2 linked regions of the Chelatococcus sp. HY11 genome follow. The protein of the gene in region 2 binds, or shares a complex with, the protein of the main gene of each other region. Links are inferred from orthologs where the notes say so. Each region holds a gene or a part of one and is shown on either strand. Other genes may lie near its edges.

Evidence for each region.
Region 1: the proteins of dapF (region 2) and KIO74_RS12750 are in contact, whole or in part, in a solved structure (PDB 5YGU), measured with the Escherichia coli proteins. The link is inferred for Chelatococcus sp. HY11 from one-to-one orthologs.

What each region holds. Positions count from the first base shown.
Region 1 is NZ_JAHBRX010000001.1:2,777,320-2,792,435, forward strand. The notes cover bases 8,985-11,791. They hold KIO74_RS12750 (RNA pyrophosphohydrolase), read right to left. Parts: upstream 10,759-11,791; coding sequence 10,210-10,758; downstream 8,985-10,209. Other genes in these bases: KIO74_RS12740 (surface polysaccharide polymerase), read left to right, coding at 8,985-9,560; KIO74_RS12755 (S41 family peptidase), read right to left, coding at 10,980-11,791. Outside these bases: KIO74_RS12705 (polysaccharide deacetylase family protein), read left to right, coding at 1-134; KIO74_RS12710 (class I SAM-dependent methyltransferase), read right to left, coding at 200-856; KIO74_RS12715 (WecB/TagA/CpsF family glycosyltransferase), read left to right, coding at 1,103-1,930; KIO74_RS12720 (lipopolysaccharide biosynthesis protein), read right to left, coding at 1,936-3,324; KIO74_RS12725 (glycosyltransferase family 4 protein), read left to right, coding at 3,429-4,475; KIO74_RS12730 (glycoside hydrolase family 5 protein), read left to right, coding at 4,529-5,773; KIO74_RS12735 (GumC family protein), read left to right, coding at 6,046-8,184; more of KIO74_RS12740, read left to right, coding at 8,307-8,984; more of KIO74_RS12755, read right to left, coding at 11,792-12,329; KIO74_RS12760 (murein hydrolase activator EnvC family protein), read right to left, coding at 12,329-13,687; 23S rRNA (pseudouridine(1915)-N(3))-methyltransferase RlmH, read right to left, coding at 13,773-14,252; rsfS (ribosome silencing factor), read right to left, coding at 14,257-14,721; KIO74_RS12775 (nicotinate-nucleotide adenylyltransferase), read right to left, coding at 14,828-15,116. UniProt on the Escherichia coli protein: Master regulator of 5'-end-dependent mRNA decay.
Region 2 is NZ_JAHBRX010000001.1:3,505,035-3,520,077, reverse strand. Bases 6,771-9,504 are described here. They hold dapF (diaminopimelate epimerase), read left to right. Parts: upstream 6,771-7,569; coding sequence 7,570-8,439; downstream 8,440-9,504. Other genes in these bases: mtaB (tRNA (N(6)-L-threonylcarbamoyladenosine(37)-C(2))-methylthiotransferase MtaB), read left to right, coding at 8,439-9,504; KIO74_RS16005 (GyrI-like domain-containing protein), read right to left, coding at 6,771-7,324. Outside these bases: ribosome maturation factor RimM, read right to left, coding at 1-110; rpsP (30S ribosomal protein S16), read right to left, coding at 139-495; KIO74_RS16030 (chorismate mutase), read right to left, coding at 532-831; ffh (signal recognition particle protein), read right to left, coding at 831-2,402; KIO74_RS16020 (eL24 family ribosomal protein), read right to left, coding at 2,406-2,627; KIO74_RS16015 (glycosyltransferase), read left to right, coding at 3,236-5,410; KIO74_RS16010 (class I SAM-dependent methyltransferase), read left to right, coding at 5,403-6,494; more of KIO74_RS16005, read right to left, coding at 6,509-6,770; more of mtaB, read left to right, coding at 9,505-9,686; KIO74_RS15990 (RluA family pseudouridine synthase), read right to left, coding at 10,036-10,752; signal recognition particle-docking protein FtsY, read left to right, coding at 11,025-12,317; KIO74_RS15980 (YnfA family protein), read right to left, coding at 12,330-12,656; KIO74_RS15975 (sigma-70 family RNA polymerase sigma factor), read right to left, coding at 12,952-13,821; KIO74_RS15970 (carboxymuconolactone decarboxylase family protein), read right to left, coding at 13,859-14,320; KIO74_RS15965 (septation protein A), read left to right, coding at 14,489-15,043. UniProt on the Escherichia coli protein: Involved in the succinylase branch of the L-lysine biosynthesis and in the biosynthesis of the pentapeptide incorporated in the peptidoglycan moiety. Catalyzes the stereoinversion of LL-2,6-diaminopimelate (L,L-DAP) to meso-diaminopimelate (meso-DAP).

The sequences.
Region 1 (15,116 bases), 720 kb from region 2 along the record:
TCACGGATGCCCCGAGCTGGATCGGCGCCTCGCCCGGGCTCATGGCCAATGTCATCAAGGCCGTCACGGACCGTGGCTTTGCCTGTGTGACGGTGAAGGAAGCCCTCGCGCGGATCGGCCTCCGGAAGGCCTGATCCGCGTTTGCAGGTGCAATGGTGGTACCGCCGCCAAGCGCTGAACGCTCGTGGGAAGCCTTTGCTTAACCGCGAACAGCGATCAGGGACTTTGTGAAGCCGTAGAACTTCTCCCGCGCGATGGCGGAGTTCGGGAAGAGCGACTGCATGTCGCGCACATCCAGCAGGCTCGCGTCGCTCAGGATTTCGTAGGCCTGATCACGCGTCTCGGCCTTTGGATAGAAGCCAAGCTTGCGGCGCATCACGGCGGCGATGCGGAGCGGCTCGGGCAGCCAATGGATGGCCGGCGTGCGGAAATGCGGCTCGATCGGGAACCAGAAGTTGGGCGTCTGCACGAAATGGCGCGGCGCCAGGCGCTGGATCTCATCGGCCATGCGGCGCTTGTTGGCAAAGCTCCCGACATGCTCCAGCACCGAGTTGGAGTGGACGATGTCAAAGGCATTGTTGTCGAAGCCCGGCATGCTGCAGGCATCGCCGGCAAGGCTCAGAAAGCGGCTGTCGGGCACCTGCTCCGCGGTGAGGTTGACCAGCGTGATATGGAGAGGCCGATCGCTCCACAGGTCCTCGAGGCCCTTCCAGTAAGAGACGCCACCGCCGACATCGAGAACGCGGCAGCTGCGCTTGGTCTTGAGCACTTCATCGACGAGGCCGAGAAAGCGCTCCAGGCGGCGGCGACGGAACTTGTTCTGGTAAACGGCGGTTTCGGTGGTGGCGAGCGACATAACAGATCCCCTTCAGGGAAGAATGAGAGGGCGGACAGTGTGTTTGCTTGGGACCAACCGCCGCTTCGCTGATACCAAATGCAAAGGCCGCGCCAGTTCGCCTCAGGCACCCCAGGAGACCATGCCAACCGCCTGAAACCCTGATCCTGCTTGGTTTGAAGCCATCTCCCGCCAAAAGCGGCATTTTGGTTCAGCTTTTGCAATCTGAACAGCGAGGCCCGCCAGAAGCGTGTGGAGTGTATTAAAATGGCACAGGTGCAATGCACAAATCCCGGACAGCGGTCATTAACCAGCGCCGACTGTGCCAATGCCATCCGACCGATCTTCGGCATTCCGGTCCAAGCGGCCACAAGCGATGCCATGATCGATGAGCTCGACCGTCGCTGCGATGCCGCACGGGCGGGCGAGCCACTGCAGGTGGCCTTCCTCAACGCGCATAATGCCAATCTGTGCTGGGAAAACGCCGACGTCGCCGCCGCCTTCCGGCGCGGGCTCGTGTTGAACGATGGCATCGGGCTTGAGATCGCCACCCGCGTCCTGCATGGGGAGGCCTTCCCGGACAACCTGAACGGCACTGATTTCGTGCCGCTCTATCTGGAGAAGACGAGCCGGGTCTTCCGCATCTTCCTGCTGGGTGGCGCGGAGGGCGTTGCCGATAAGGTTCTCTCGACCTTTCAGGCGCGTGCGCCGCAGCATCACTATGTCGGAACACGGCACGGCTATTTCACCGACGCGGAGGCTGCTGACGTCGCCCGCGAAATCGCGGCATCGGGCGCTGATCTCGTGCTCGTGGCGCTGGGGAGCCCGCGTCAGGAGCTTTGGATGAGCCGGCATCTGGCCACCACCGGTTGCCGCGCCGGCATATCGGTCGGCGGTCTGTTCGACTTCGCTTCGGGCACGAAGCCGCGCGCGCCGATGCTCGTGCGGCGCCTGCAATGCGAATGGGTCTTCCGCCTTCTTCTGGAGCCGCGCCGCATGGCGCGCCGCTACCTCAAGGGCAATTTCGCCTTTCTGGCGCGGGTCGCCCGGGAGCGGCTGGCGCCGCACAGCATGCCGGTCTGGACGCAGGGATGACCCGGCTACGCTTCTCCTTCTCGCCGCGGACGGGAGAGATGCAGCAGGTTGAAGCGCAGGATGACCGCGCCGCCCGCGGCGGCGAACACCAACGCCTTTGCGGCCATCGCCAGCATGGGGGCGGTAATGAAGTGCTGGATCGCGACATCCGCGATCAACGTTGCCAGGGCCATAAGGCTTATGACGACAAATCCTTTCTTATCAACTGGCATGCGATAGTGCCGGCGACCGACGACAACGAAGAGGACGCAGGCAACGATATGCGCCGACATCAGCGCGATCGCCGCGCCCATGGCGCCCTCCCAGGGCACCAGGAGCGTGGCGAGCAGGGCGGACGTTGCCACGAAGACAAGAGACCCGATGAGTTCGAGATGACTGGCGTTCGAGAAATAGATGACCTGCGCGAAATAGAAGTTGCGCATCGTCATGAAGCCGAAGGCGATCGCGAACAGGGGAATCTGCGTGCGCGTGGGCTCATAGAACGCCTCGCCGACGAGCAGCCGCACCACCACGTCCCCGAAGACGAGGAAGAACACCGCGCCAAAGGTGGCGGTTGCCATGCAGGCATTGAAGGCGTGCCGCAGCACCCGGTCCGCGTCCTCGCGCTCACCGGAATTGGCATGCTGCTTGGCGACCGTGACCAGCGCCATGGCGATCGATTCGCCAACGACCATGAAGGCCTGTCGCAGGAAGTCGGCCACGACGCCATACGGGCCCAGCGCGCCCGCGCCGCCGAAATGGGCGAGCAGCAACCGGTCGACGCTTTGGCCGACAGCCATCACGCCGAAGGATATCAGGAGCGGCCAGCCGTAGATGATCAGCGAACGCATGGCATGGCCGCTTGGCGCGAGCCGCACGTCGCGAATGGCCATGATGCCCGGGATGGCTGCGCCGACATGGGCCAGCGCGACCGCGAAGGCGAGCGACACGGCGCTGCCGGTCATCGTCAGCGCCGCCGCGCCGAAGACAATAACGAGGCCCGCGCGCAACAGCATGAGCACCGCGACCGTGCCGGCCTTCAGACGCGTGCGGCTGATCTCCAGCAGCGCCTCGTAACCCGCCATGCTGACCAGCAGGATGAACACGGCGGTGAGGAATTCGGGCCCTGCGATGCCGGAAACCCACAGGCCGGAGAGCACGACGGCGACGCCGATGAGCGCCGCGCTCAACAAGATGCCGAAGGACGCGATATAATCGCCGGCGGCCTCGCGGCGATACACACCGAAAAACGCGAAGCGCATCCATTGCGTGGAGAAGCCGTAGACGATGCTCGTCCAGGCGAAGATCAGAAGATACTCACCATAGGTCACAGGGCCCGCCATCCGCGAGAAGATGGCAAGGGCGACAAGATTGCCGACCGCCGACAGAACGCGCGCGGCAAGGAAAAGCAGCATGTGACCTTGCTTCGTTGGGTGATACGACCGGACCGGGCGGCCCATTCCGCATCCTATCCAATGTCTCGCGCGCCCTTACAAGCCATCGACGGTCAGGGAATGTGATGAAAGTCCTGCAAATCCTCCACACGGACGAAATCGGCGGCATCCAGACCCTGGCCCACATGATCGAGCAGGGGCTCGTCCAGCACGGGGTGGAAGTCGAAACCGCGATCATGTTCCCGCGTCCGTTCATGCCCGCGAAGGACAAGATCGTAGCGGCGATCGCCATGGCACGCCGCATCATGGCCGGTGGCTGCGACGCGCTCATCGCTTATCAGGCCACAGCGTCGATCCTCGTCGGCACGGCGGGCCGGCTGGGAGGCTATAAAAACCGTATCGTCCATCAGACAGCCATCCCCGGGGAAACAGCGCCCTTCGTGCGCTGGCTGGACCGTTTCGTCGGCACCACCGGCGGCTATACCGCGAATATCGCCAATTCCGTTTTCACCCAGAACGAGTTCGCTCATTACCCGATCCCCTATCGTCGCGATCTCCGGCTGATCGAGCACGGCCTCGATGCGCCGCACCCCACCCTGACGATGGCGGAGGCGCGCCAGCGGTTCAATCTGCCCGCAACCGGCAAGCTGATCCTCAATGTCGGACGCCTCGTCGATCAGAAAAACCAGGACGTCCTCATCAAGGCCCTGCCCGCGCTGCCGGCGGCATCGCTGGTCATCGCCGGGGACGGCCCGAAGCGCGCGCATATCGAGGCGCTGGCCCGCGAGTTCGGCGTTCAGGAGCGATTGATCCTGCTCGGCAATGTCACGCCGGGCGATGTGCCTGACCTGTTCGCGGCAGCCGACGTCTTCGCCTTTCCCTCCGTCTGGGAGACCTTCGGGCTCGCCGCTGTGGAGGCCGCGATGGTCGGGCTGCCGTCTGTGGTCGCCGATCTCGACGTGCTGCGCGAGGTGCTCGCCACCGGCGAAATCGCTCCCATCCGCTTCGCCAATCCCCATGACGTCAAGCGCTGGAAGGATGCCCTCGCGCAGATGCTCCGCAACCCGCCGCCGCCGGCGGTGCGACGGGAAGCCGCCCGCGCCGTGACCGCGAAATATGCGCGCGAGCGCATGGTCGATTCCTACCTCGACCTTCTGCAAGTCGCGCATTGACCATGGCCCTCCGGGACGGAGGCTGGGCGGCGTGGCTCTGTCGCATCGCGTGCATGGGCAGCCTGCTGCTTGTCGCGTCGCAGGCGCTGGCCGGCGCCCCAACGCGCCCGGACCCGGCAACGCCTTCCTTCCGGCGCGGCACCAATGTCACCTGGTTCGCTTTCCCCGCCACGACCACGCAGGGCGCGCGCGCCGGCTACACGGCCTCGCCCTATGCGGTGCCGGACCCGGCCGAACCCGCTCGTCTCCGCGCCCTGGGCTTCGACCACGTCAGGCTTCCGGTGGATTTCGGCCCGCTTCTGGCAGCCGACCGTACCAGCCGCGACCGACTGCTCGGCGACATCCTCCAGAGCGTCCGCAGCTATCAGGCGGCGGGCCTCGGGGTGATTGCCACCCTGATGGCGCCCGGCCTCAACGGGGCATTGCCGGAAGCCTTTCTCGATGGCGTCAACGGCCGGCAGTTCCAGCGCTATCTGGCGCTCGCCACCCGTGTCGCCCGCCGGCTCGACGCGCTTCCGCCCCAGCCGCCCGTGGTGCTTGAACTGCTCAACGAACCGCAGCAGGCATGCCGCGCCCACACCGGAACCGACTGGACGGCGCACCAACAGGCCCTGGTCGCGGATTTGCGCAAAGGCGGCATCAGTCTGCCGCTCCTGCTGACAGGGGGCTGCTGGTCGACGATCAAGGGGCTCGTCATGCTCGATGGGGGCCTTTTCAAGGATCGGCGCAATCTGGTCAGCGCGCATTTCTACGACCCGTTCGTCTTCACCCATCAGGGCTCGACCTGGACACTCCCCTTTCTGGCGGAGGTGCGTGGCGTGCCCTATCCCGCTTCGCGTGGACGTCTCGAGGACACCCTCGCCCGGACGAACGCCGCCTTCGCCGCGTCGTCCCGCTGGCCACCGGCGGAACGCGACAAGCAGCGCCATGCTGCGGAGGAGGCGATCCGCTGGTATTTCACCTCCGCGCCGGGGCGGGCCGCGATCGACGAGGCCTTCGCCTCCCTGAAGGCGTGGCAAGACCGCAACGATGTCGATCCAGCACAGATCGTATTCACGGAATTCGGCGCGATGCGGCCGGCGGGATCCGTCACCAGCGACGATGCCTCGCGGGCACGCTGGCTTCATGACGTTTCGACAGCCCTTGCCGACAACGGCTGGGGCTGGACCCTGTGGCTCCTGAACAGCCCGCCCTTCGGGCTGGAAGGGGCGCCGGGCAACAGCTGCCCCGCGCCTGAACTGGCACAGGCGATCGGCCTGACGCTTCCGACATCCTGCCGGTCTGTGCCAAAGCGATGAGACCTTCCGGGGAATCCAGGACCGGGACAGGAGAGCCGCCCAACAGATGGAAAGGCGCGGAACGCACTACGTCTTTTTAACGCGTTGTTAAATCAGCAATTTTTATAGCCGCGCCTCTCCAGGGCGCTGGTTGCCCGGCCATGGCCTGCCGCTTGCTGAATAGAAGCTGTCGGTGTTCCAGACCCCGCGCGAATGTCTCAAAATGAGACGAAATTCAAGCATCGGGTCAGGAAAGATCAGACGGAAGCTCCTGCGGAGCCTGAGAGGCAACCATGGCTGTTATGAGTTCACGCTTCGAACCCCTGGGCAACCTGCGCGCGATGAACGCGGTCAGCGAGCCCTTCATCGGCGAAGCCACGACCCGTTTCGACCCATGGGCGACGCTGCAGGGCCTGCGCCGCAGGTTGCCGCTCATCGGTGCCATCGCCGCCGCCACCACCGCTCTCGCCATTAGCTATGTCGCCGTGACGCCGTCGAAATACACCGCGACGACGCAGGTGCTGATTGACACGCGCGGCCTGCGCATTCTCGACAATGACATCGCGAACCGGGCGACGACGGGCGACAACGACCTGATCGCCATGGAAAGCCAGCGTCAGGTCATCGAATCCCGCAGCGTGCTGGAAAAGGTGATCGATCGGGCCGGCCTCGAGAACGATCCGCTGTTCGGCGCGCGCCCCGCCGGCCTGCGCAGCCAGGTCATGTCGATCTTCGGCTCGGGTGAGCGCGAGGATCGCTTCTCCAAGGCCCTCAAGGCGTTGCAGAAGAGCCTGACCGTGCGCCGTGGCGATCGCTCCTTCGTCATCGACATCGGCGTCGTGACGGAAGATCCGCAGACATCCCAGCACGTCGCCAACGCTGTCGCCGAAGTCTATATCGGCGAGGAGCAGCGCGCCCGCGCTGACGCCGTTGGCCGGGCCAACACGGCGCTTGCCGCCCGCCTCTCGGAACTCCGCGAGCGCGTCACCGTCGCGGAAGGCAAGGTCGAGGCCTACAAGAAGGATCACCGCATCATCGGGATCGATGGCGGCCGGGCTGACGAGCAGGATTTGCGCGGCCTCAACGCGCAATTGCTGGCGGCCCGGGCTCAGGTGGCGGAACTGCAGTCGCGCGTCGACCAGATCAAGTCCATCCAGAGCAACCGCGCCATCGACGCGCTCGTCCTCCCGGAGACCCTGCAGGCCAGCAGCATCACCGCTCTCAAGGAGCAGTATGCGGCCCTCATGCGCCAGCAGGCCGAGATCGGCCAGTCGCTCCTGCCGCAGCATCCGCAGATGAAGGCGATCGCCGCCCAGGCCGAGCAGATCCGCCAACTGATGCGCGCCGAGATCGGCCGTGTGGCGACAGCCACCTCCGCCAACCTCGATCGCGCCAAGGCGACTGTCGCCGACCTCGAGAAGCGCTCCGCCGCGCTCAAGGACAACGTGCTGTCCACCAACGAGACGAGCGTGCAGCTTCGCGAGCTGGAGCGTGAGGCGGATTCGTCACGCACGGTCTATGCCTCCTATCTGCAGCGCAGCAAGGAGCTCGGCGAGCAGCAGGGAGTCGACACCAGCAACACGCGGATCATCAGCGACGCGGTCCTCCCGCGGGAACGCAGCGGCGCTTCGCCGATCCTGATCATCGCCGCCGGCTTGCTGCTCGGCGCGGGGCTCGGCACGACCCTCGCCTGGGGCCTCGACCAGGTTGACGACCGCCTGCGTGACGCCAACCAGGCGGCTGCCGCCAGCGGCCTGCCGGTTCTCGCAAGCGTCCCCGGCGCATGGCGCCGCGCGTCCGGCAGCCAGTTCAACTTCCCGGCCCCCGCCCGCGGTGGGCGCAGCACCCTGAAGACGATCGAGCGGCTCACCGTGACGAAGCCTTTCCTGCTCGGCCAGCTCGCCTTCTCGCTGGAAAGCATGCTGCCCCCCTCCGACGCGCGCACCGTCGTGATCGTCTCTCCCGATGCCAACGACCTGCGGGCCAAGATCGTGGTCGACCTGGCCGTCACCTTCACTCAGGACGGCGAGCGTACCTTGCTCGTGGACGGCGACTCCCGGGGTCGCCAGCTCTCCCAGCGCGTCCTGGCCACCGAGGTGGCGAACGGCGAGAACGTCATCACCCCGCTCCCGGCCGGCGCCAGCCTGCGTATCCTACCCATGGGCGCCACGGCCACCGGCCAGATGGCCCGTTCGCAGCGCACGATGCTCGACGACATCAGCGCCGCCGGCACTGATGCCCCGAGCCTCACCTTGATCGATGCCGCCCGGCCGCAGGACGACCTCACCGTGCAGCGCTTCATCGCCTCGGCGGATATGGTGCTCGTTCTGGTTGACCAGGGCGCCACCCGTCAGCGCGCCTTGAACGAGACGCTGGCTTCCATCCGCGCCCTGCGCCCACGCGCGGTCGGCATGGTGTTCGTTGAGGCATAACCCTTGCCATGGCGCGCCCCAGCGGGGGCGCCGGCTGTCTCATATGTCGATTCAGCTGGCCCCTGCGACGGCTTCACGCTATGAGCGTTGCACAGACACCAAACAGTTATCAGACCTTGGCCATGGCTCCAGCGCAGAGCGACTTTCGCCAGTCCCTCGTGCTCCCCATTCTGCTGGCGGCGCTCGCCTTCAATTTTGCCCTGTGCTTCGTGAACACGAACGTCATGGGCGTGAGCGCCAGCATGGTCATGCTGGTCGAAGTCATGCTGGTCGGCTGCACCTTTCTGCTGATCGCCGACCGCTCCCCCGCGCTCTATTTCGTGCTTCTCGGGATTTTCTCCTATGTCGGGGCGCTGATGCTGTTTCGCGGCGTCATCGACCCGAAGATCCTGCGCGACCTGATGATACCGGTCGTCTTCTTCATCCTCGGCCTCAAGCGAGGCAACCTTGCGCTGGGCGACCGCGCGGTGACGTGGTCGATCCTGATCGTGCTCGGCGCCGCCTTGTTCGAATGGATGTTCCTCGACACCTTCCTCAAATATTTCGACGTCATCGGCTACTACGTGTCGCGCGGTTCGGTCGATGCCGCAGCGACAACGGGTGAGGCCGGCCTTTTCGTCTCCGGCACACGTTTCGAGGGACGGACGCTCCTGCCTTTTCTCGGGGAGCACCGGGTGTCCTCGGTGTTCCTCGAGCCGGTTTCCGTTGGCAATTTCGGGGCCGTCGCCTTCGCCTGGGTGCTGAGCCGCGACATCCGGCGGCCTCAGGCCTTCATTTCCAAGACGCTCGCCATCATGACGATCCTCGTGCTCGGCGACGCACGCTTCGGCATGTACCTGTGCGGGATCACGCTGGGGCTCTACCTCGTCGCGCCCCTAGTGCGCCCCGGCATGGTTTTCGTCGCGCCCTTCCTCGCCATCATCGCCCTCATCACCTATGCCTCGGTGAAGGGCAACATTGCCTGGGACAACACGATCTTCGGCCGTTTCCTGCTCGCCGGGCAGCTCATCAACACGCTTGGCCTCGGCGAAGCCATGGGGCTTGTCTACACAAGCACCGATTTCAACGACTCAGGCTATGCCTACGCTCTCTCGCAGCTCGGCGTTCTGGGCTTTGCCGGTGTTTGGGCGCTCTTCGTGTTCGTTCGCGTGCCGGAAGGCCAGCCACGACGCTTCATGCTGTTCGTCGCCTTCTACATCATCCTGCTGCTGTGCATCAGCGTGTCCTTCGCAACCATCAAGACCGCAGCCCTGTTGTGGTTTCTCGCAGGCATCTGCGCGCGCAGCCCCGAGGCCATGGCATGGGATATCGAGGCCAGGCGTTACACTGACAGCCTGAAAAGAACGATACGGCTCAGCCCCGCGGCCGCCACGTGATGCCTTCGGGCCGACGAGGAAGCCGGCGATGAACGACGGAGCCGGCGGCCGACGAAGTTGGCTCCCGCCGCGATCAGGCGCGGTTGCCAGACTTGAGCAATTTTTCAGCGATGCCGTAGAGCTTTTCGCGACGCTCCATTTCCTGCCAGACCTCGTCCGGGACGATGCCGGTTTCCGCCCAGAGGACGGTGAGATGATAAAGCAGATCCGCGCTCTCGCGGATGACTTGGATACGGTCGCCCTGGACGGCGTCCAGCCCCACTTCCGCCGCCTCCTCGACCAGCTTCTTCGCCATTTTGGCGACGCCCTCCTGGGCAAGCTTGACCGTGCGTGGGGCGCCCTGTCCATGACGCTTGATCGCGAGGACCGCTTCATAGAGGCGCTCTATGCAGTCGTTCCCCGCCGCCAGCTCCGCTTCGTTCCTATGCTTCATCGTGTTCTTGTCCGCGATGTCGCTATCGCGTTCCCCTCGTGACAAAACTGCCATGTCAGCTTCGATACTACCTCGCCGCGTTGAATCAATATCGAATCAGAAATCACGCTTTATAGTTGATATAAGAAACAAAAATACAACCATAGCGCATTGTTATTGACGGTTCGATGACGGGTGGGACGTGTTGCCCAGGCAATGTAGGTGTTCGTCGTCCGACTACCCGGCAAGATGCCGGAATGCCGCGACCACCTGCTCGTAGACCGGCCGCTTGAAGGGCACGACGAGCTGCGGCAAATGTGCCATCGGCTCCCAACGCCAATCTTCGAATTCGGGCTTGTGGGCACCGCCGCCGGGCGTGCGAATATCGATCTCGCTCTCATCGCCTGTAAAGGCGAGCGCGAACCACTTCTGCGTCTGGCCGCGATAACGCCCCTTCCAAGCCTTGCCGATCAGCTCCGACGGCAGGTCATAATCGAACCACTCCGACGCTTCAGCCAGAAGGCGCGACGAACGAACATTCGTCTCCTCGTAGAGTTCACGATAGGCCGCCGTCAGCGGGTCCTCGCCGTCATCGATCCCGCCCTGCGGCATCTGCCACGCGAAAGTGGCGGCAACGCCTTCCGGATCATTCCCGGACGCGCGCCGCCCGACAAAGACCTCACCGCGGGCATTCAGCAGCATCACCCCGACACAGGGGCGATAGGGCAAGGCGGCCTTCTCGGTGGGGCTCAGACCGGCCCCTGCTTTGGCATTCTTGTCCGCCATGAAGCTCTCCCTCGGACGCTCGCCGACAGGAAGGAGATCGTGCCGGCCGTTGCGAAAACGCACACGGCCCCCGCGCGGTTGCGCGGGGGCCGTACTGAACAGTAACTGACGCAGTCTTACAGGGCGGCAGCCAAGGGATCAATTCCCGTATCGGCCAGTCGGTTCAGGCCCAGCCTGCCGAGCCTTAGCTTGAACCACTCTCGCCCAAGGTGCCCCTGCGGTCAGTTCTTGGCAGGAGCCGCATTGTCCTTTTGGGCCCCCGACGCATCGGCCTTCTTCGACTGCAGGGCCGGATTGGCCTTGCCGCGCAGGAGGTCGAAGGCGGCGATCAACTGGTCGTCCTTGGAGGGATCCGTCGGGACATAGGCCGAAGAAGCGCCGCGCTCGTCGTCGCTGTTCTTCAGATGGCCGCGAAGACCGGCTTCACCCTTGTTTTCGTCCCGGCCCTTCAGCTCATCCGGCACATTCGGCACGACCTCGATGTCGGGATCGATGCCACGTGCCTGAATGGAACGTCCGGATGGCGTGTAGTAGCGGGCGGTCGTCAGGCGCAGCGCGCCGTTCGAACCGAGCGGAATGATCGTCTGCACGGAACCCTTGCCGAAGGAACGGGTGCCGAGCACCGTCGCGCGCTTGTGGTCCTGGAGCGCACCGGCCACGATCTCCGAGGCGGAGGCGGAGCCGCCGTTGACAAGCACCACGACGGGCTTGCCCTTCGCCAGATCGCCGAGCTTCGCATTGAAGCGCTGCGTCTCGTCCGCGTTGCGTCCTCGCGTCGAGACGATCTCGCCGCGATCAAGGAAGGCATCGGACACCAGGATCGCCTGATCGAGGAGGCCGCCCGGATTGTTACGCAGGTCGATCACATAACCCTTGAGCTTGTCCTGCGGGATGGCAGCCGCGATTTTCTCGATGCCGTCCTTCAGGTTCTCGAAGGTCTGCTCGTTGAACTGGGAGACGCGGAGATAGCCGACGTCGTCCTCCTCGCGGAAGCGCACCGCCTTGATGCGGATCACGTCGCGCGTCAGGGTCACGTCCAGCGGGTCCTTCTGGCCGGAGCGGATGACCTTGAGCTTCACGTCGGTCTTGACCGGGCCGCGCATCTTGTCCACGGCCTGGTTCAGGGTGAGCCCCTGAACCTGCTCGCCATCGATCGTCGTGATGACGTCGTTCGCCAGGATGCCGGCGCGCGCCGCAGGCGTGTCGTCGATGGGGCTCACCACCTTGATGAGACCATCTTCCATCGTCACCTCGATGCCAAGGCCACCGAACTCACCGCGGGTCTGCACCTGCATGTCGCGGTAGCTCTTGGCGTCCATGTAGCTCGAATGCGGATCGAGCGAGGACAGCATGCCGCTGATCGCGGCTTCCACCACCTTGCTCTCATCCGGCTTTTCCACATAGTCCGACCGGATCTTTTCGAATACGTCGCCGAACAACGTCAACTGACGATAGGTCTCAGCGGACGCGGCAATCGCACTCGTGCTCGTCAGAAGAGGCGACTGCGTGGCGACTACGGCGGCACTCGCGCCGATCAGTGCGCCAACCATCACGAGAGTAACTTTACGCATCATCCGCGTACCTTTTCGCCTTGCGATTTCGCCCACCACGGGCTCGGATCGATCGATCCACCGTCCTTGCGGAACTCCACATAGAGAACGGGACCGTTCGATCCGCCTACAAAAGCCGTTGAAAGCGGCGACGCCGTTTCACCCATGACAGCCACCGGCTCTCCCGCCAGCACGAACTGCCCGAGTGCCACGTTGATCCGTTCCATTCCGGCTAGCAATATATAGTACCCGCCACCGGCGTTGATGATCAAGAGTTGTCCGAAGGAACGGAACGGCCCCGCGAAAGCCACCCAGCCATCCGCTGGCGAGGCAACGGTCGCCGCCGGGCGCGTCGCCAGGGATATGCCCTTGGTCGTACCGCCGAAGCCGTCAGATGCGCCAAAATCACGCAATCTTGAGCCGCTGACGGGCAGCGGCAGCAGGCCCCGTGCCTCCGCGAAGGCGATCTTGGGCGAGAGGCGCGCGGGGTCACGAAATGCCGTGCCGGCAAGGTTTTCCTGACCTGTCTGAGCCGCCGCCGCGCGTCGCGCCGCCTCTGCCGCGCGTTGGGCGGAGGCGATTTCGCTCTCCATGCGATCGATCAAATCTTTGAGGTTCTGGGCCTGGGACGACAGCACGGCAACGCGCGATGCCTCGTTGCCCGCCGTTTTTTCCACATCGCCAAGCTGCTGCTGGCGTGCTGTGACGAGCCCAGAAAGCCGCGCCCGCTCCCCGGCAAGCGTCGCGAGATCGGTCTTCAAAGCTTCGCGATCATGGGCGATCGTCTCGCGCAGACGCACGAGTTCGGCGAGATCGGAAGCCAGAGCCTCCGTTTCTGCCTTCAATTCAGGCACCACGGCGCCGAGCAGGATCGAGCTGCGCACAGCCTCGAGCATGTCGTCGGGATGGACCAGCACCGCCGGCGGTGGCCGCCGTCCCATCCGCTGCAAGGCGGCCAGCACCTCGACGATCACGTCACGGCGGCCAGCGAGGGAGCGGCGAATCGCCTGCTCGCTCGCATTCAGCACGGATAGACGCTGCTCGATCTGGCTGACCCGTGTCTCCGCGGCCGTCGCGCGCTGATTCGTCTCGATCAGCGCTGCGTTCAGCCGTGAGCGATCCGCCTGCAGCGACGCGATCTCCTCATCGAGCTTGGCCCTGGCTTCAGCACGGGCGCGCATCTCGTTCTCGATCGCCTTGAGCTCTTCCTCGCGCTGGAGCTTGTCCTCCTGGGCGCGCTGCGCCTGTTCAAGCGGCGCATAAGGCGTCGCCGGCGCACCCGTCTGAGCCCAAGCTTGCGTGGCAATCGGCGCCCCCGCGGCGACCGAGGCCATTGCCAGCCGGGCTGCAAAACGTTTGCCCGTCGAGAGGCAGGACATCAAAGGCAAAGGCGAGCTCTTAAAAGCATTATGAAATCTGGCGATCCGGCGGCATCCAAGGCGACCGCCCGCTTGCGCGAATCGATCATACCCGATGATAGGGATGACCCGTTAGGATTGTCATAGCGCGGTAGATTTGCTCGGCGACGAGAATGCGCACGAGTTGGTGAGGAAGCGTGGCCGCACCAAAGGCCATGATGCCGGCTGCATGGGCGCGAACACGCTCATCGAGCCCGTCAGCCCCGCCAATCACGAAATTGATGCTGTCCACGCCCGCATCCCGCCAATCCGCGCAACGCTTCGCGAAGGCGGGACTGGGCATGGATGCGCCGGTCTCGTCGAAAGCCAGAACGACGCCATTGCCGCAGCGCGCGACAATGGCCGCCGCCTCTTCCGTCTTCCGCTCGCCGGCGCGCTTCGCGCGGCTTTCGGGCAACTCGACGACATCGACCGCACCGAAGCCGAGCGTCCGCGCCAGCGGCGTGGACCGTTCGAGGTAGCGCTCGACGAGGATACGCTCCGGGCCCGCCTTGAGGCGGCCCACCGCCACCACCGTCAAGCGCATGGTCTCAGCCGTGCGCCCGTTTGCTGACGGAGGCTTCCTCGCCCTCGCCCGCCGGGGCTCCCGGCGCGCGTTCGCTCGGCCGATCGGCGCCCCACATCTTCTCGAGATTGTAGAAGCCCCGGACTTCCGGGCGGAATATATGGACGATGATATCGCCGGCGTCGATCAAGACCCAATCGCAGGTCGTCGTTCCCTCGACACGCACGGGGCCGTAGCCGGCAGTCTTGAGCGATTCGACAACCTTCTCCGCGATCGCGCCGACATGACGGTGCGAACGGCCGGATGTAACGATCATGGTATCAGCGATCGAGGTCTTGCCGACAAGATCGATAACGACCGTTTCCTCGGCTTTCATATCCTCGAGACAATGGACAGCAATCGCAGTTGCGTCACCGCCATAACCACTCCCGGGAGCCTCGGCTGTAACTCCGGCTGCCGGATGGAGCGATCCATTGCTCGCTCCAAGCATGGGCAAAGGATTCAGTGCCAGTTCCTCGCTTCACATGGCGCAATTGCCACAACACCAAGATAGCGGCGGTTGGCCTTATCTTCAATGACAATGGGCCGCAAAGGTATCAGTCCTTGGTCGCGGCGGGCAAATCCACCCGTTCGCGCAGGGCGGTGGAGGATTGCGCGGACCTCGGTCCATGCAGGAAAACCCACGCGGGAGGCGCTGCCGACGGTAGCGCGCGGGCGCGTCGCTCGGACATCCGAACATGTTGCAGGGCAACAGCCGCCGGCGCCCGTGCCGCCTTGATCGTCGCGCCTGGACGATCGACGACCGCCATCGGCATCAGGGAGGCAAGTCCCCGCCAGTTCTGCCAGCGGTGGAAAGTGCCGAGATTGTCCGCGCCCATGATCCAG
Region 2 (15,043 bases):
CCTTTCGGGGCGTGAGATCCGCGCGCGACGGGCAGGCGCTTGTCATCCTCCCTCCGCGGACGGGAGGACGCCGGACGTGCCGGGGCCGGACGAGAGGGCTTTCTTGCCATTCAGGATCCTGCCCCTGCGTTGCGTGGCTTACGCCTCGGCAGCTTCGGCGCCGGCGGCGGCGGCGCGCTCAGCCGCGCGCTCCTGGGCCTTCTTGCCCGGCTCGGCCTTCTTGGGGTTGTTGCGGGCCGGACGCTTGACGACGCCGGCGGCATCGAGGAAGCGCAGCACGCGGTCGGTCGGCTGGGCGCCCTTGGCGAGCCAGGACTTGGCCTTCTCGATGTCGAGCACGACGCGAGCCGCGTCATCCTTCGGCTTCATCGGATCATAGGCGCCGATCTTCTCGATGAAGCGGCCGTCACGCGGAGCGCGGGCGTCGGCCACCACGATGCGGTAGTAAGGACGCTTCTTGGCGCCGCCACGGGTCAGACGGATCTTCAGGGACATAAAAGACTACTCCTCAGGTCTAACGATAGGGGCGCCTCAGGCGCCCTGGTTCTGCCGGCTCTTGATGGTTTCGTGATGCCGGATCACTTCCTTGACGATGAAGTTCAAGAACTTCTCGGCGAAGTCTGGGTCGAGATGGGCGTCGGCGGCGAGCGCCCTCAGGCGGGTGATCTGCCTCGCCTCGCGGCTGGGATCGGCAGGCGGCAGATCATGGGTTGCCTTATATTCGCCGACCGCCTGGGTGCATTTGAAGCGCTCCGCCAGAAGATGCACCAGCGCCGCGTCAATATTGTCGATGCTGCCGCGCAAGCGCAGCAATTCGGGATGCGCATCCATCACTTCTTCTTCCCCAATCCGGGAAACCCACCGAGCCCGGGCAGTTTTGGCCCGAGGCCGGGAAGCCCGCCACCCATGCCGGGAAGCTTGGAGCCTCCGCCGAAGCCGCCGGGCGGCAGGGCAGGCAGCCCGCCACCGCCAAGCCCGCCGGGCAGTTGCGATTTCATCTGCTCCAGCATCTCCGGCGTCACCTTGGAGGGATCGATGTTGGGCATGCCGCCGCCGCCAAGGCCGAACATGTTGCCAAGCGCGCCCGCGATACCGCCCCGGCCGCCCTTGCCCATGGACTTCATGACGTCGGCCATGGTCCGGTGCATCTTCAGGAGCTTGTTGACGTCCTCGACCTTGGTGCCGGAGCCAGCGGCGATGCGCTTCTTGCGGCTGGCCTTGAGGATGTCCGGATTGCGGCGCTCCTTCACCGTCATCGAATCGATGATGGCGGTCTGGCGCTTCACCACCTTGTCGTCGAGATTGGCGCTGGCGATCTGGGACTTCATCTTGGCGATGCCCGGCAGCATCCCGAGCAGGCCGCCCATGCCGCCGAGCTTTTCCATCTGGGCCAATTGATCACGCAGGTCCTCCAGATCGAAGGAGCCCTTGCGCATCTTCTCGGCCATGCGCTGGGCGCGCTCGGCGTCGAAGCTTTCCGCCGCCTTTTCCACCAGGGAGACGATGTCGCCCATGCCGAGAATGCGGTTGGCGACACGGGCCGGATGGAAGTCCTCCAGCGCGTCGACCTTCTCGCCGGTGCCGACGAGCTTGATCGGCTTGCCGGTGACGGCGCGCATGGAGAGCGCCGCGCCGCCACGGCCGTCGCCGTCCATACGGGTCAGCACGATGCCCGTGAGCCCCAGCCGGCCATCGAAGGCCTTGGCCGTATTCACCGCGTCCTGGCCGGTGAGGCTGTCGGCGACCAGGAGCACCTCGTGCGGCTGCGCGACGGCCTTCACCTCGGCCGCCTCGAGCATCAGCGCCTCGTCGAGGGTGACGCGGCCCGCGGTGTCGAGCATGACCACGTCGAAGCCACCAAGGCGCGCGGCCTCCATGGCGCGGCGAGCGATCTGCACGGCGGACTGGCCGGCGATGATCGGCAAGGTCTCGACACCCACCTGCTTGCCGAGCACGGCGAGCTGCTCCATGGCGGCGGGACGGCGCGTATCGAGCGACGCCAGAAGGACGCGGCGCTTGGCCTTGTCGGTGAGGCGCTTGGCGATCTTCGCCGTCGTCGTGGTCTTGCCCGAGCCCTGCAGGCCGACCATCAGAATACCGACGGGCGCAGGAGCCTCGAGATCGATGCTCTCTGCTTCCGCGCCAAGCATCGCAACAAGTTCGTCGTGAACGATCTTCACGACCATCTGACCGGGGGTCACCGACTTGATGACCTCGGCGCCGACGGCGCGGCTGCGCACCTTGTCGATGAAGCTGCGCGCGACTTCCAGTGCGACATCCGCCTCGAGCAGTGCGCGGCGCACTTCACGAAGCGCGGCGTTGACGTCCTCCTCGGAGAGCGCGCCGCGCTTGGTCAGCGCGTTGAAAATGCCGGAGAGCTTATCGGAGAGATTGTCGAACACAGTTCACTCCTCGACTTGTCCGGCCCGCGTCGCCCGACGGACGACCAGCGCGGCCTCGAAATGCTTGACGGCCGTCTCGAATTTGTCCCGGCATCCGGGATTGCAGAAGCCAACGACCGCCCCTTTGTAACGCGTGAGGCTGTCAGCCGCGATCGGCCGCCCGGACCATGGGCAGAGCTCGTTGATCGCGTCCTCAATCCTCAAAGGCGTGTCAGCCAATGCCATAGTCACTCCTGATAGCCCTCCCCCACGCACGTCGTCTTCAAGCGCGATCACGCCCGAGGGCGCACAGCGCTGTCGGACGTTGACCTCCGGTCTCTCGGACCAGTCGGCGGCTCTCGAACACGGCAGGGTTCGGGCAAATATCCGCGCCTTATGAGCCACAGGGCTTGATGAGTCAAGGTTTGCCGAGCGACCCATGTTTTGCCCGGATCTCCATAGCGCCTCGCCGGCAACTCGTGCACCGCGCGTGCTGATTGCTGCAACCGCGCCCTTTCCGCGAGCAACGCCGCACATATGGAGAAGCGTGCCGCGAGATCAAGGCTAGGCTTGTATATACAAAAGATAAAATTTAAAGCGGGCAATATCTCGCGTCTGGACAACTCATCACGGCGCGAGACGAAAGCGTCAGAATGTCGATTTGAATAAAAGATGGCGAAATTGCGTCCAATTTTACGTGAGTCCTTATGCTGCCCCGGCAGCGTCACACAAGTAGCCGCGCCGTCGTTCCATGAAATCAGGACCTGCAATCGCGCCCAAGATTTGCTGCCATTACATTGACCCATCTTCCAATTCACGTTAGATCGCGCCGAGCGCCACGGACCGTGGCTCACATGACCACGCTGGGGGGCGTCGAAGTGGAAGCGTCGCGGACTTTTCACGCATCCATCATCCTCAACATACATCGCGAAGCGGTCTTCCTGAAGCGCACGCTCCTTTCACTGGATGAGGCGCTTGCTGTGGCTCACGACGATGGCCTTGCCATCGAACTCGTAGCGGTATTCGACCGCAGCGATGATGCGACGCGCGCCGTTCTGGCGGGACACGACCTCAACGGCTATGCCCATGTCGAAATGCTCGATGTCGACAACGGCTCGCTCGGCCTATCACGCAACGACGGCATTGCACGAGCGCGTGGCGAATTCATTCTGACAGCGGACGCGGACGACCTTGTCTCGCCCAATTTTCTGAAGGAGACCATCCGGACCGCGCGTGGCGCTGGACCGCGCTGCCTCGTGTTTCCGGAATATCTCTTCGCCTTCGGGGCGACCTACCACATCTGGGCCTATCGCGATCTCGCCACGGTGACGCCGTTCGCCCTCATCGACATGCACCCGTTCACATCGCGGCTCTGCGCCCATCGTGACGCCTTCGCTGAGCTGCGCTATTCCGATCTCAGGCTTTCCTCAGGTTACGCCTTCGAGGATTGGGATCTCAATTGCGCGGCGGTCGCCGCCGGTTTCGACATGCGCATCGCCCCCGGGACGCTCCTGTTCTATCGCAAGCGCCGGGGAAGTCTGCTCGATAGCGCGGAGTCCGCGTCGACATGCCAGATCCCGCCCAACCCCCTGTTCGTGCCGAAAACTTATCTCAAGATCTGCGCCCCCTATTACGATCGCGTCGCGAAAGCCCCCGGCGCAGTCAAGCCGATGGATCCGCCATCGCGAGACCTTCTCGCACGCGGCGATATTCGCCGTGCGATCGACGCTGCCAACGCGATCGAGCCTCTTATCTCGACACCGAAATATGAGCACTGTGATCTCATCTCGAATTCCATGCAGGACCTCTCGGCGGGCGTGGCCTACTACAAGGTCTGCCAAGCCATCGGCGACGCGGATTTCACGGATGTCTTCCTGTTGCCCTTCATGCCGCGCGGTGGCGCCGAGAAGTATTTTCTCGAACTGCTCGAGGCCATGTACCAGAACGAACCTCTTTCCGACACGCTGCTGATTTTCGGGGAGAATCGTGCGGGCCCGTCCTGGGAGGATCGCGTGCCGCCCAATGCAAGCATCGTCGACTTCGGCAGCCTCTGCGGGGGACTGCCGATGGACAAGCGGTGCCTCCTCACGCTCAAGCTCATCCAGTCGCGCACGCCGGACGCGCGCATCCATCTGCGCGATTCCGTATTTACCGAGCGCTTCCTGACGGCGTTCGGCCCCATTATGGGTCAACACGAATGCGTCTATTATCATTTCTGCGAAACGGAGCTTATTCAGGACGGCCGCAAGTTCATTTACTATTCACCCCTGAATCTTATCGTGGAGAATATTGATTCTCTTTCAAAAATTATTTGCGACAGCCAGGCAATGATAGACCGTGACCGCCACCGTGTCGGCACTCAGACCGAAAAATGGGAATGCCTCTACGCGCCGGTGCAGCGGCCGGCCGTGATTGCCCCGCAAACGCCGGAGGCACAGTCCCGCATTCTCTGGGCGTCACGGCTCGATTCCGAGAAACGTCCGGATCTTCTGCCACTCGTTGCCGAGCGGCTGCAGCGCCGGCTTCCAAATGTGCATATTCACGCATTCGGCGGAGCTGTCTTCAATGGCTTCAGCGCGACGCAGCTCGATGGGTATAAGAACCTCACCTTTCACGGCCCCTATAACGGCTTCGAGTCCCTGTCGCCGAATACATACCTGGCATTGATGTATACGAGCCACTATGACGGCGTTCCAAACACGATACTGGAGGCCATGAGTCATGGGCTCCCCGTGGTCGCGTCTGATGTCGGCGGCATTTCTGAAGTCGTGATCGATGGGAAGACGGGCATTCTGTTGCCAGCGCTGTGGGACAACGACGCAATGGCCGACGCCTATGTGGAAGCCTTGGTTCGGCTCCATCGCGATCCCGCACTGCTGCAGACATTCAGCCAAGCTGCGCTGGAGCTGGTCGCGCGGCAGCATTCCCATGCGGTATACCGCGCGCGCGTCGCCCAGCTGTTCGGCCAGAGGCCGCGTCACGCCTCGCCATTCCCTACGGTCGCCCCCAAGGTCCTCTGTCATGGCTGAGCGGATCAGCTTCTCCCCCGGCACCATGCCTTACGATGCAATGCTCGCTGCCGAGCATGTCGCGCGCTATCTGCTCGCAAGGCCCCTCTGCACCGGCAAGCGCGTGCTCGATGTCGCTTGCGGCGAAGGCTACGGCACAAGCTTCCTCCGTGCGAGCGGAGCCACCACGGTCGTCGGCATAGACATCGCCAAGGAAGCGATCGAGGCCGCCAACACACGTTTCGCCAAGCCCGGCATCACGTTTATCGCGGGTGATGCGCTTTCCCCCGCGACTTTTCATGGGCATGGACCATTCGATCTCATCACCTGTTTCGAGACGATCGAGCATGTATCGAGCGCGAGCCGGTTGCTGGAAAACCTTCGCGCCCAGCTGGCGCCAGGCGGCGCGATCATCATCAGCTGCCCCAATGATGCCATCGACACGCGCCGGGGCATTCAAAACCCCTTCCACCAGAAAACCTACAGCCTTCAGGAATTCAAGGACACCACCGTTGCCGTTCTAGGCCCGGCATCGCAATGGCTCCTGGGCGCCCCCCTGACCGGCCTGTCGATCCTCGAGGAGGGCAACGCGCGGCTCGCCACGCATGACGATGCCATGGATCTCAGCCTGAATGCGGAGACCATTGCTCAGTCACTTCTCCTGCCGGCTGAGAAGGAGCACAGCGTTACACCGGAGAGTGCGACTTTCTTCGTGGGCGTCTGGAACGCGACAGTCGCGCCGGCCGCGGTCTCTACCCCCTTGTCCCGCACTGCCTATATCGCGCCTTGGCTTGAGATTGAACGCCTGAAGAGCGCGGCTGATGACCCGGCAGGGGATGTCGCCCATTATCGCGAACTCGCCCTGTTGTCGGAGGAGCGCGCCCGGGAAATCAGGCGCATCGCGACCTTTGAGAAGGACACGCTTGTCGCCGAAGTCACGGAGCTTAGGTATTTCCGCGACGTCGCCTTCCATTCGCGTGCCCACCGCATCGCCGCCGCCTATATCCGCTACGCGAGTGGCGATGGCCTCGTGGCGCGGATGCTGCGGCTGCTTCGCGGGATCGCGGGAGGAAGTCTGCGCATGGTGCGCAAGTTGGCACGGTGAGCGGAGCGCAATCTCTATTTGGGCTGCACGTAGACGTTGATCTCGAGCTCCGGATCATCCGGGTCCATCGTGCGCGATGGATATTCCTCGATGAAGGTGTCCTTCGCGACCATGTTCTTTGAGTCGAGATAGGCGGTGATCGCCTCATAGGTCGTGTCGATTTCGTCGTAAGGTGCCTTGTGCACGAAGCGCAAGGCCCTCCCGGATGGGGTCACGCCGGCTGTGATGCCAGGCGCGATCTCGCCGCCGCCGGGAAACGGCGCGGCGAGCGGTACCATGGCCTCGAACCGGAAATGGGTGTCATCCGCCGACAGGAAGATGGCTATGGGCCGTCCGGCCGGTTTCAATCCCGCCTTCGCCAGCGCGTCCTGGATGCGGGTGAAGCTCTCCGTCAGGTTCTTGAAGCCATCGTCCCACGAGCTTTCACCGCCCTTCAGCACCGCCGCCGGCTTCTCGGGAAGGGTTACGTCCTCCGCGTCGCCGCTGTTGCCCGTGGAAGGCACGAGAGCCGGCAATTCCTCGGCAGTCCGCGGCAAAGGCTGGGCGCCTTCCGCAGGCGCGGGGGACGAGGCGGCGGGGGGTTGCGCGGCTTCCTGCGCGAAAGCCTTGGATGCCACGACGGGGCCGGCGGCAAACAGGGCGGCCAGGATCAGTCGAGAGACAACCAATCTTGAGATGACCAGCCCTGACATGATCCGCGTTGCGACCGGCCCAGAGCCCCGGGGCCCATTCAAGCCACGCGCCTTGCGACGCGCATCCGGACGAGGCACGGATCGACGCGGCACGTCTTGCAGGATTGCGACTTCTCCCAACGCCCGGCTCTCCCTCATTGCCTGGCTCCTCGCCACAGCCGCGAATCGCTATCTTTTCGCTATCGCGACGATACGATTCTCGGCGTCCGTGAGCGAGAGATGCTTTAAGGGATGTTCATCGCGATTTGGCGCTTATTTGCGGCAAAGCGCGCCATGGCGCGCAAATAACTGAAAGCCGTGATGTCTTTGACGGATTGGCACCCTCTCGCAATCATTCTAAAAGGCCCCCATCTGTCCAGACGTTTGCACCACCGGCCGAAACCATGAGCACGCTCGCCAACCACTCCTTCGCCAAGATGAACGGCATCGGCAACGAGATCGTCGTTCTCGACCTGCGCGGCTGCGACCACGTCGTGACACCGGCGGAAGCGCGTGCCATCGCTGGCGATCCGCATTCCCGGTTCGATCAGCTGATGGTGCTGCATGCGCCCGTGACGCCTGGCACGGATGCCTTCATGCGCATCTACAACACCGACGGTTCGGAATCGGCGGCCTGCGGCAACGGCACGCGCTGCGTGGCCTGGCACCTCATGAAGGATGGCGACCGCGACAGCCTGACGCTGGAGACCTCTGCCGGCGTCTTGCCTTGCACGCGTGTCGACGCGCTCACCTTCACCGTCGACATGGGGGCGCCACGCTTCGGCTGGGACCAGATCCCGCTGGCGGAAGAATTCCGCGACACCCGCGCGATCGAGCTGCAGATCGGTCCGATCGATGCGCCCATCCTGCATTCGCCATCCGCCGTCAACATGGGCAACCCCCATGCCATCTTCTGGGTGGATGACGTGAAGGCCTATGACCTGCCGGCCATCGGCCCGCTGCTCGAGAACCACCCGATCTTTCCCGAGCGCGCCAATATCTCGCTCGCGGCCGTGAAGGATCGCCGGCACATCGATCTATGGGTATGGGAGCGCGGGGCCGGCATCACGCGCGCCTGCGGCTCCGCCGCCTGCGCAGCGGCTGTCGCGGCCGCGCGCAAGAACCTCACCGATCGCGAGGTGGTCGTCAGCCTGCCCGGCGGCGATCTCACCATCACCTGGCGGGAAAGCGACGGTCATGTCCTCATGACGGGCGCCGTTGCCTTCGAATGGGAAGCCCGCTTCCCGCCGGAAATTTTCGCGGGCGCCGCCTGATGGCGATCGACGTCGTCACTTTCGGCTGCAGGCTGAACACCTACGAATCGGAGGCGATGAAGCGCCATGCCGATGCAGCCGGCGCCGACGACCTCGTCATCATCAACACCTGCGCCGTGACCGCCGAGGCTAGCCGGCAAGCCCGCCAGACCATCCGCAGACTTCGCCGCGAGCGGCCGCAGGCGCGCATCGTCGTTACCGGCTGTGCCGCCCAGATCGAGGCGGCGACCTTCTCCGCGATGGCGGAAGTCGACCACGTCATCGGCAACACCGAGAAGATGCAGGCCGGGACCTGGGCCGCCATCGCCGGAGCCGCGCCCGCCGAGCGCATCCTCGTCGGCGACATCATGGCGGTGAAGGAAACCGCGAGCCATCTCGTCGATGGCTACGGCGGGCTCCCCCGCTCCTTCGTGCAGGTGCAGAACGGCTGCGACCACCGCTGCACCTTCTGCATCATTCCCTATGGCCGCGGCAATTCGCGTTCCGTCGCCATGGGCGCCGTCGTCGATCAGGTGCGACGGCTCGCGGAGAACGGTTGCGGAGAGGTCGTCGTCACGGGCGTGGACATCACGAGCTACGGCCGCGACCTGCCCGGCACGCCGACGCTCGGCAGACTGGTCAAGCAGATCCTCAGGCATGTTCCGGAGCTGCCGCGCCTGCGCATCTCGTCGATCGACTCCGTGGAAGCCGACGACGATCTGCTCGACGCGCTGGCCACCGAGCCGCGTCTGATGCCGCACCTGCATCTCTCGCTGCAGGCGGGCGACGATCTCATCCTGAAGCGCATGAAGCGCCGCCACCTGCGCGACGACGCCATCCGCTTCTGCGAGGATGTCCGCAAGCTGAGGCCCGATGTGGTGTTCGGCGCCGACATCATCGCCGGCTTTCCGACAGAGACCGAGGATATGTTCGCACGCTCGCTCGCCATCATCGACGAATGCGACCTCACCCACCTCCATGTCTTCCCCTTCTCGCCGCGCCCCGGCACGCCGGCCGCGCGCATGCCGCAGGTCGATCGGGCGCTCATCAAGGACCGCGCCCGCCGCCTGCGCGAGAAGGGCGCGGAGGCGCTCGCCCGCCATCTCGCGCGCGAGGTCGGCCGTCAGGTGCCGGTGCTCACCGAAAACGCCGAGCTTGGCCGCACCGAGGGTTTCACGCTGGTGCGCCTCGCCTCCGCCGCCGTCCCCGGCCGCATCTTGGACGTCACCATCGCCGGCCACGACGGGCACGAGCTGCTGGCAGCCTGAAACCAATCAGGATCTCCGGCGCAAGGCCAGGAATCACGCGCGACGGTTTCAACCGCGCACCTCTCCCGCAGGGAGAGGTCGCGCCGAAGGCGCGGGTGAGGGGAGCGCCCGCTCCGGAAGCATCCCCCTCTCCCGGCACTCTCCCCGCCGGGGAGAGGGAGAAACGCTGGTGGCCGCGCCTCCGCGGCCATCCCGGCCAGCTCGCATCTTCTTCTTCCAGCCGGGCCAGCGGCAGGTGGATCCCACCCGGCGCCTGCGGCGCCACCCTCCCCTCAGGGGAGGGATCGGCGCGTCGCGACTGACTTGATGACACCGCGTTTCCGGTCACAAACCATCACATTGGTGTCGTTCATCCTGACGGATGCCCCTCTCTTCCTTTGAGCATCGCCAGCGTCTCTTGCATGCCCGCCGGCGCAGGCGCCTCCACCGTGATCGGATCGCGTTTCGGGTAGAGCGGGACTGTCACCGCGCGCGCATGCAGATGAAGGCCCTGCCCGGCTCCGCCACGCCCGTAGACGCGGTCGCCCAGGATCGGCCAGCCCATGCTGGCACAGTGCACCCGAAGCTGGTGGGTACGGCCGGTCACGGGTTCGAGCGCGAGCCAGGTGAGGCCGCCGCCACGGCCAAGAACCTGCCAGCGCGTCAGGGCCGGCAGGCCGGCGGGATCCACCTGCATGCGCCACCCCTGCGCGGGATCGCGCGGGCTGAGCGCCAGCATGATCTCGCCCGCGTCGGCCTCCGGCCCACCGACGACGACAGCCCAGTAGGTCTTCGACACCTTGTTGTCAGCGAACAGGCGGCTCAGCCGTTCCAGCGCCTTGCGATGACGTCCGAGCACAAGGCATCCGGACGTGTCCCTGTCCAGGCGATGCGCCAGTTCAGGCCGGCGCGGCAGGCCGAAACGCAAGGCATCGAGGTGGTCCGCGAGCGTCTCGCCGCCCTTCGCGTCGGGGTGCACCGGCAGTCCGGCCGGTTTGTCGATGACGAGCATGAGCGCGTCGCGATAGAGAAGGCGCGTCAGAATATCCGACCTGGAGATATGGCCCTTCGGCCTGTCCTGTGTCATGCCCTCATCCTGCCGACGCGATAGAACCGCTCGCGGGCAAGTCCGTCTGTTGCGGACTTGCTCTCTGAAAAGAGGCGAGCAAATTCACCGACTTGGATCGTACAATGCAATCCAAGTCGGATTTTGCTCTATGCCTTGCGGGATCGGGCGGCAAGGCTCATCTGCGGCTGGCCACCCAGCGGTGGCTGAGGCAATGCAGTGTTTGAACGCATGATCGGCTCCGGGAAGTCGAACGGCTTTTCGGGATTGTGCCCCGGGGATTGAAGGCGACGATGGCTGAGAACGAGAAACGGACGATGCTGGACCGGCTGTTCGGCCGTCGCAGGGACAAGACAGAGCCGGCGCCTTCCGAACCCAAGCCTTCCCAGTCGGAATCTTTCAAGTCACCCCCTTTCGAGTCACCGCTGCCCGCGGCCGAACCCGTCGCGTCCCAACCGGAGGCCCCGGCCCTGCCCGCTCCCGAGCCGGCGCCTGTCCCACCTCCGGCGGCGACGGACGTCGCCGAGCCTCAACCCGTCACGCCGCCCGCGCCCGAGGCGCTGCCACCGACTATCGGTGACACGGATGGCGGCCATGCCGCTCCGGTCGCGCCACCCGGGCCCCCGGAGCCTGAACCGGACTTGCCCTCCCCGTCCGCGCAGAAGCCCCAAAACTGGTGGCAGCGGCTGACGGCGGGCCTGAAACGCACGTCGTCGTCGATCGGCGCGGGCATCACAGATCTCTTCACCAAGCGGAAGTTCGACGCCGCGACCCTGGAGGAACTGGAAGACATTCTCATCCAGGCCGACCTTGGGGTCGCGATGGCGGCGCGGGTGACGGAAGCCGTCGGCAAGGGCCGGCATGACCGCGCGATCGATCCGGAAGAGGTCAAGGGCGTGCTCGCCCGGGAGGTCGAGGCGGTGCTGGCGCCGGTAGCCAAGCCCCTCGTCGTCGCGGCGGACAAGAAGCCTTTCGTGATCCTGATGGTCGGCGTCAACGGCTCCGGCAAGACGACCACCATCGGCAAGCTCGCCGCCAAATATCGCGCCGAGGGCCGCTCGGTGATGCTCGCGGCCGGCGACACCTTCCGCGCGGCTGCCGTCGAGCAGCTCAAGGTCTGGGGCACGCGCACGGGCGCCAACGTCGTCGCGCGTGACCAGGGCGCGGATGCGGCGGGCCTCGCCTTCGACGCCCTCCAAGCCGCCCGTGACGCGAGCACCGACGTGCTGATCGTCGATACCGCCGGCCGGCTGCAGAACAAGGCGGGCCTCATGGCCGAGCTCGAGAAGATCGTCCGCGTCATGCGCAAGCTCGATGCGGAGGCGCCGCATGCGGTGCTCCTCGTGCTCGACGCGACGACGGGCCAGAACGCGCTGAGCCAGGCCGAGATCTTCGGCAAGACGGCCGGCGTCACCGGCCTCGTCATGACCAAGCTCGATGGCACCGCGCGCGGCGGCATCCTCGTGGCTCTCGCCGACAAGACAGGCCTGCCGGTGCATTTCATCGGCGTCGGCGAGGGGGTGGACGACCTCGAACCCTTCACGGCGCGCGATTTCGCGCGGGCCATCGCCGGCCTCGACGCCTGAGCCGCCGGCCGCTCAGGCGGCCCGCGGCCCCAGCAGGATGACCGCCGCCCCGGCAAGGCAGATGGCGCCGCCAGCAAGGTCCCAACGGTCGGGGGTGACACCCTCGGCCCGCCACAGCCAGATCAGCGACATCACGATATAGATGCCGCCATAGGCCGCGTAGGCGCGCCCGGCCGCTGCCGTGTCGATCAGCGTGAGGAAATAGGCGAAGGCGGCCAGCGAGACGACGCCGGGGATGAGCCATAGCACGCTCTGGCCAAGGCGCAGCCACGCCCAGAAGGCGAAGCAGCCGGCAATCTCCGCGAGCGCGGCGAGTATATAGATCGCGAGGGCGGGAATGGGCATCGGCGAGATGGGTTGAGGACGGGTCAAGGGCTCCCGCCTTCGTGGCACCGGTTCCATGCCAATGTCAAAGGCCGGCGTCGATTTCCACGCGGGCCATCCCGGGAAGAGCGCAAGCTCGGGCCGGGGATCCAGAACCGATACGGTCCGCGAGTGGCTGTCAGCCTTTGCGCAAGGTGCCGTCTTTCTGAATCAGTAGTGTTCATGGATCCCGGACAGCCGCTTTGCGGCTTCCGGGATGACGCGGAGGCTCCCGCGCCTCCCCTGAACGAAGCACAGATGTCGACTGACCTCAGGAAGCAAAGGGCGACAGCCCCTCGACGACATGGGCGAGCTTGTCCGGATTGCGGACCACATAGATCGCCGTGATCCGCCCATTGTCGATCGCAAGGGCGGTCGTCTGCAGATGGCCATGGCCGTCGACCGTCACAAAGCCGGGCAGGCCGTCGATGACGCAGCGCCTTAGCACGGTGGCCGGCTTGTAGTCCTTCTTGCGGCTCAGGCCCCAGAAGAAGCGGGACACCTTGTCCTGCCCGAAGATCGGGTTGAACGTCGCGGCGACCTTGCCGCCGCCGTCGCCATAGAGCACCACGTCCTCGGCCAGCAGCGCCTGCAGGCCGGCCATGTTGCCGGTCGCGGAGGCGGCGAGAAAGGCCTCAGCCAGGTCGCGGCCTTTCTCGGGCGAGACGGGAAAGCGTGGGCGGGCGGCCTGCACATGCGCGCGGGCACGGCGGGCCAGCTGCCGGCAGGCGGCCGGGTCGCGCTGCAGGGATGCCGCAATCTCGTCGAAGCCGACGCCGAACACATCATGCAGGAGAAAGGCGGCCCGTTCGAGCGGCGACAGACGCTCCAGCGCCACCATCAGCGCGGTCGTGATATCGTCAGTGCCCTCGTCCTCGAGCGGATCGACTACGGGCTCCGGCAGCCATGGCCCCACATAGCTCTCCCGCTTGACGCGGGCGGACTTGAGCTGGTCGAGGCAGAGATTGGTGACCACCCGCGACAGGAAGGCGGCCGGCTCGCGGATGGTGGCCGCATCCGCGCGGTGCAGGCGGATGAAGGCCTCCTGCACCATGTCTTCGGCCTCCGCGATCGATCCAAGCATGCGATAGGCAAGGCGGATCAGGCGTGGGCGCGCCGCCGAGAAGGCCTCCGTCAACATGGCATCCTGGTCGGGGCCGCGATCACTCACGATACCGTCACTCACGGTCTTGCCGCTTCGACACGGGATGGATGGCCCGGAAGCCGATGGCGAAACGGTTCCAGGCATTGATCGTGGCGATCATCAGTGTGAGTTTCACCTGCTCCTCATCGGAAAACTCGCGCTTCAGCGCCTCGTAGTCCTCATCGGGCGCATGGGTCTTGGACACCAGCGTCAAGGCCTCGGTCCAGGCCAGCGCGGCACGCTCGCGGTCCGTATAGAGGGGCGACTCCCGCCAGGCGTCCAGCAGATAGAGCCGCTCCTCCGTCTCACCGGCGGCGCGGGCATCGCGGGTGTGCATGTGGATGCAGAAGGCGCAGCCGTTGATCTGCGAGGCCCGCGTCTTCACCAGTTCGAGCAGACTGTGCTCGAGCCCGCTGCCGAAGGCCCGCTTCTCCAGGTCGAACATGGCGCTCATGGTGTCGGGAGCGGCGGTGTAGGGGTTCAATCTCGGCTTCATGTCTCACTCCGTTTCCAACTTTGGGAACATGTCGGTGCGTTGACGAGCGAGGTTCCCGGACTGTGACATGAACCGGAAAAAAATCCGAGCCGATGATCCCGGTGTCGTGATAGGCGGCTCCAGCCACTAGAGTTGACGGCTTGTGGCGGAACGGGCAGACATCATCCCATGACCGATACCAAGCGACAGCCGCTCAACCCCATGCTCAAGCTGGCCCTTGAGCTTGGGCCCCTCGTCCTGTTCTTTTTCGCGAACCAGCGCGAGGGTCTCTTCACGGCGACGGCCGTGTTCATGGTCGCGACCGCCATCGCGCTTGTGGTCCACTACGCGCTCGTCCGGCATCTGCCCATCATGCCGATCGTCTCTGGCGTCGTGGTGCTGGTTTTCGGCGGCCTGACGCTCGTGCTGCATGATGAGCTGTTCATCAAGCTGAAGCCCACGATCGTGAACTGCCTGTTCGGCGGCGTGCTCCTGGGCGGGCTGGCCTTCAACAAGCCGCTCTTGCCCATCGTCTTCGACAGCGTGTTTCACCTGGATGATGAGGGCTGGCGGAAGCTGACGCTACGCTGGGGGCTGTTCTTCTTCTTCCTGGCGATTTTGAACGAAGTGGTCTGGCGGACCCAGTCCACCGACTTCTGGGTGAACTTCAAGGTCTTCGCGACGATGCCGATCACCATCGTCTTTGCTTTGGCACAGACACCGCTGATCATGCGCCATTCCCTG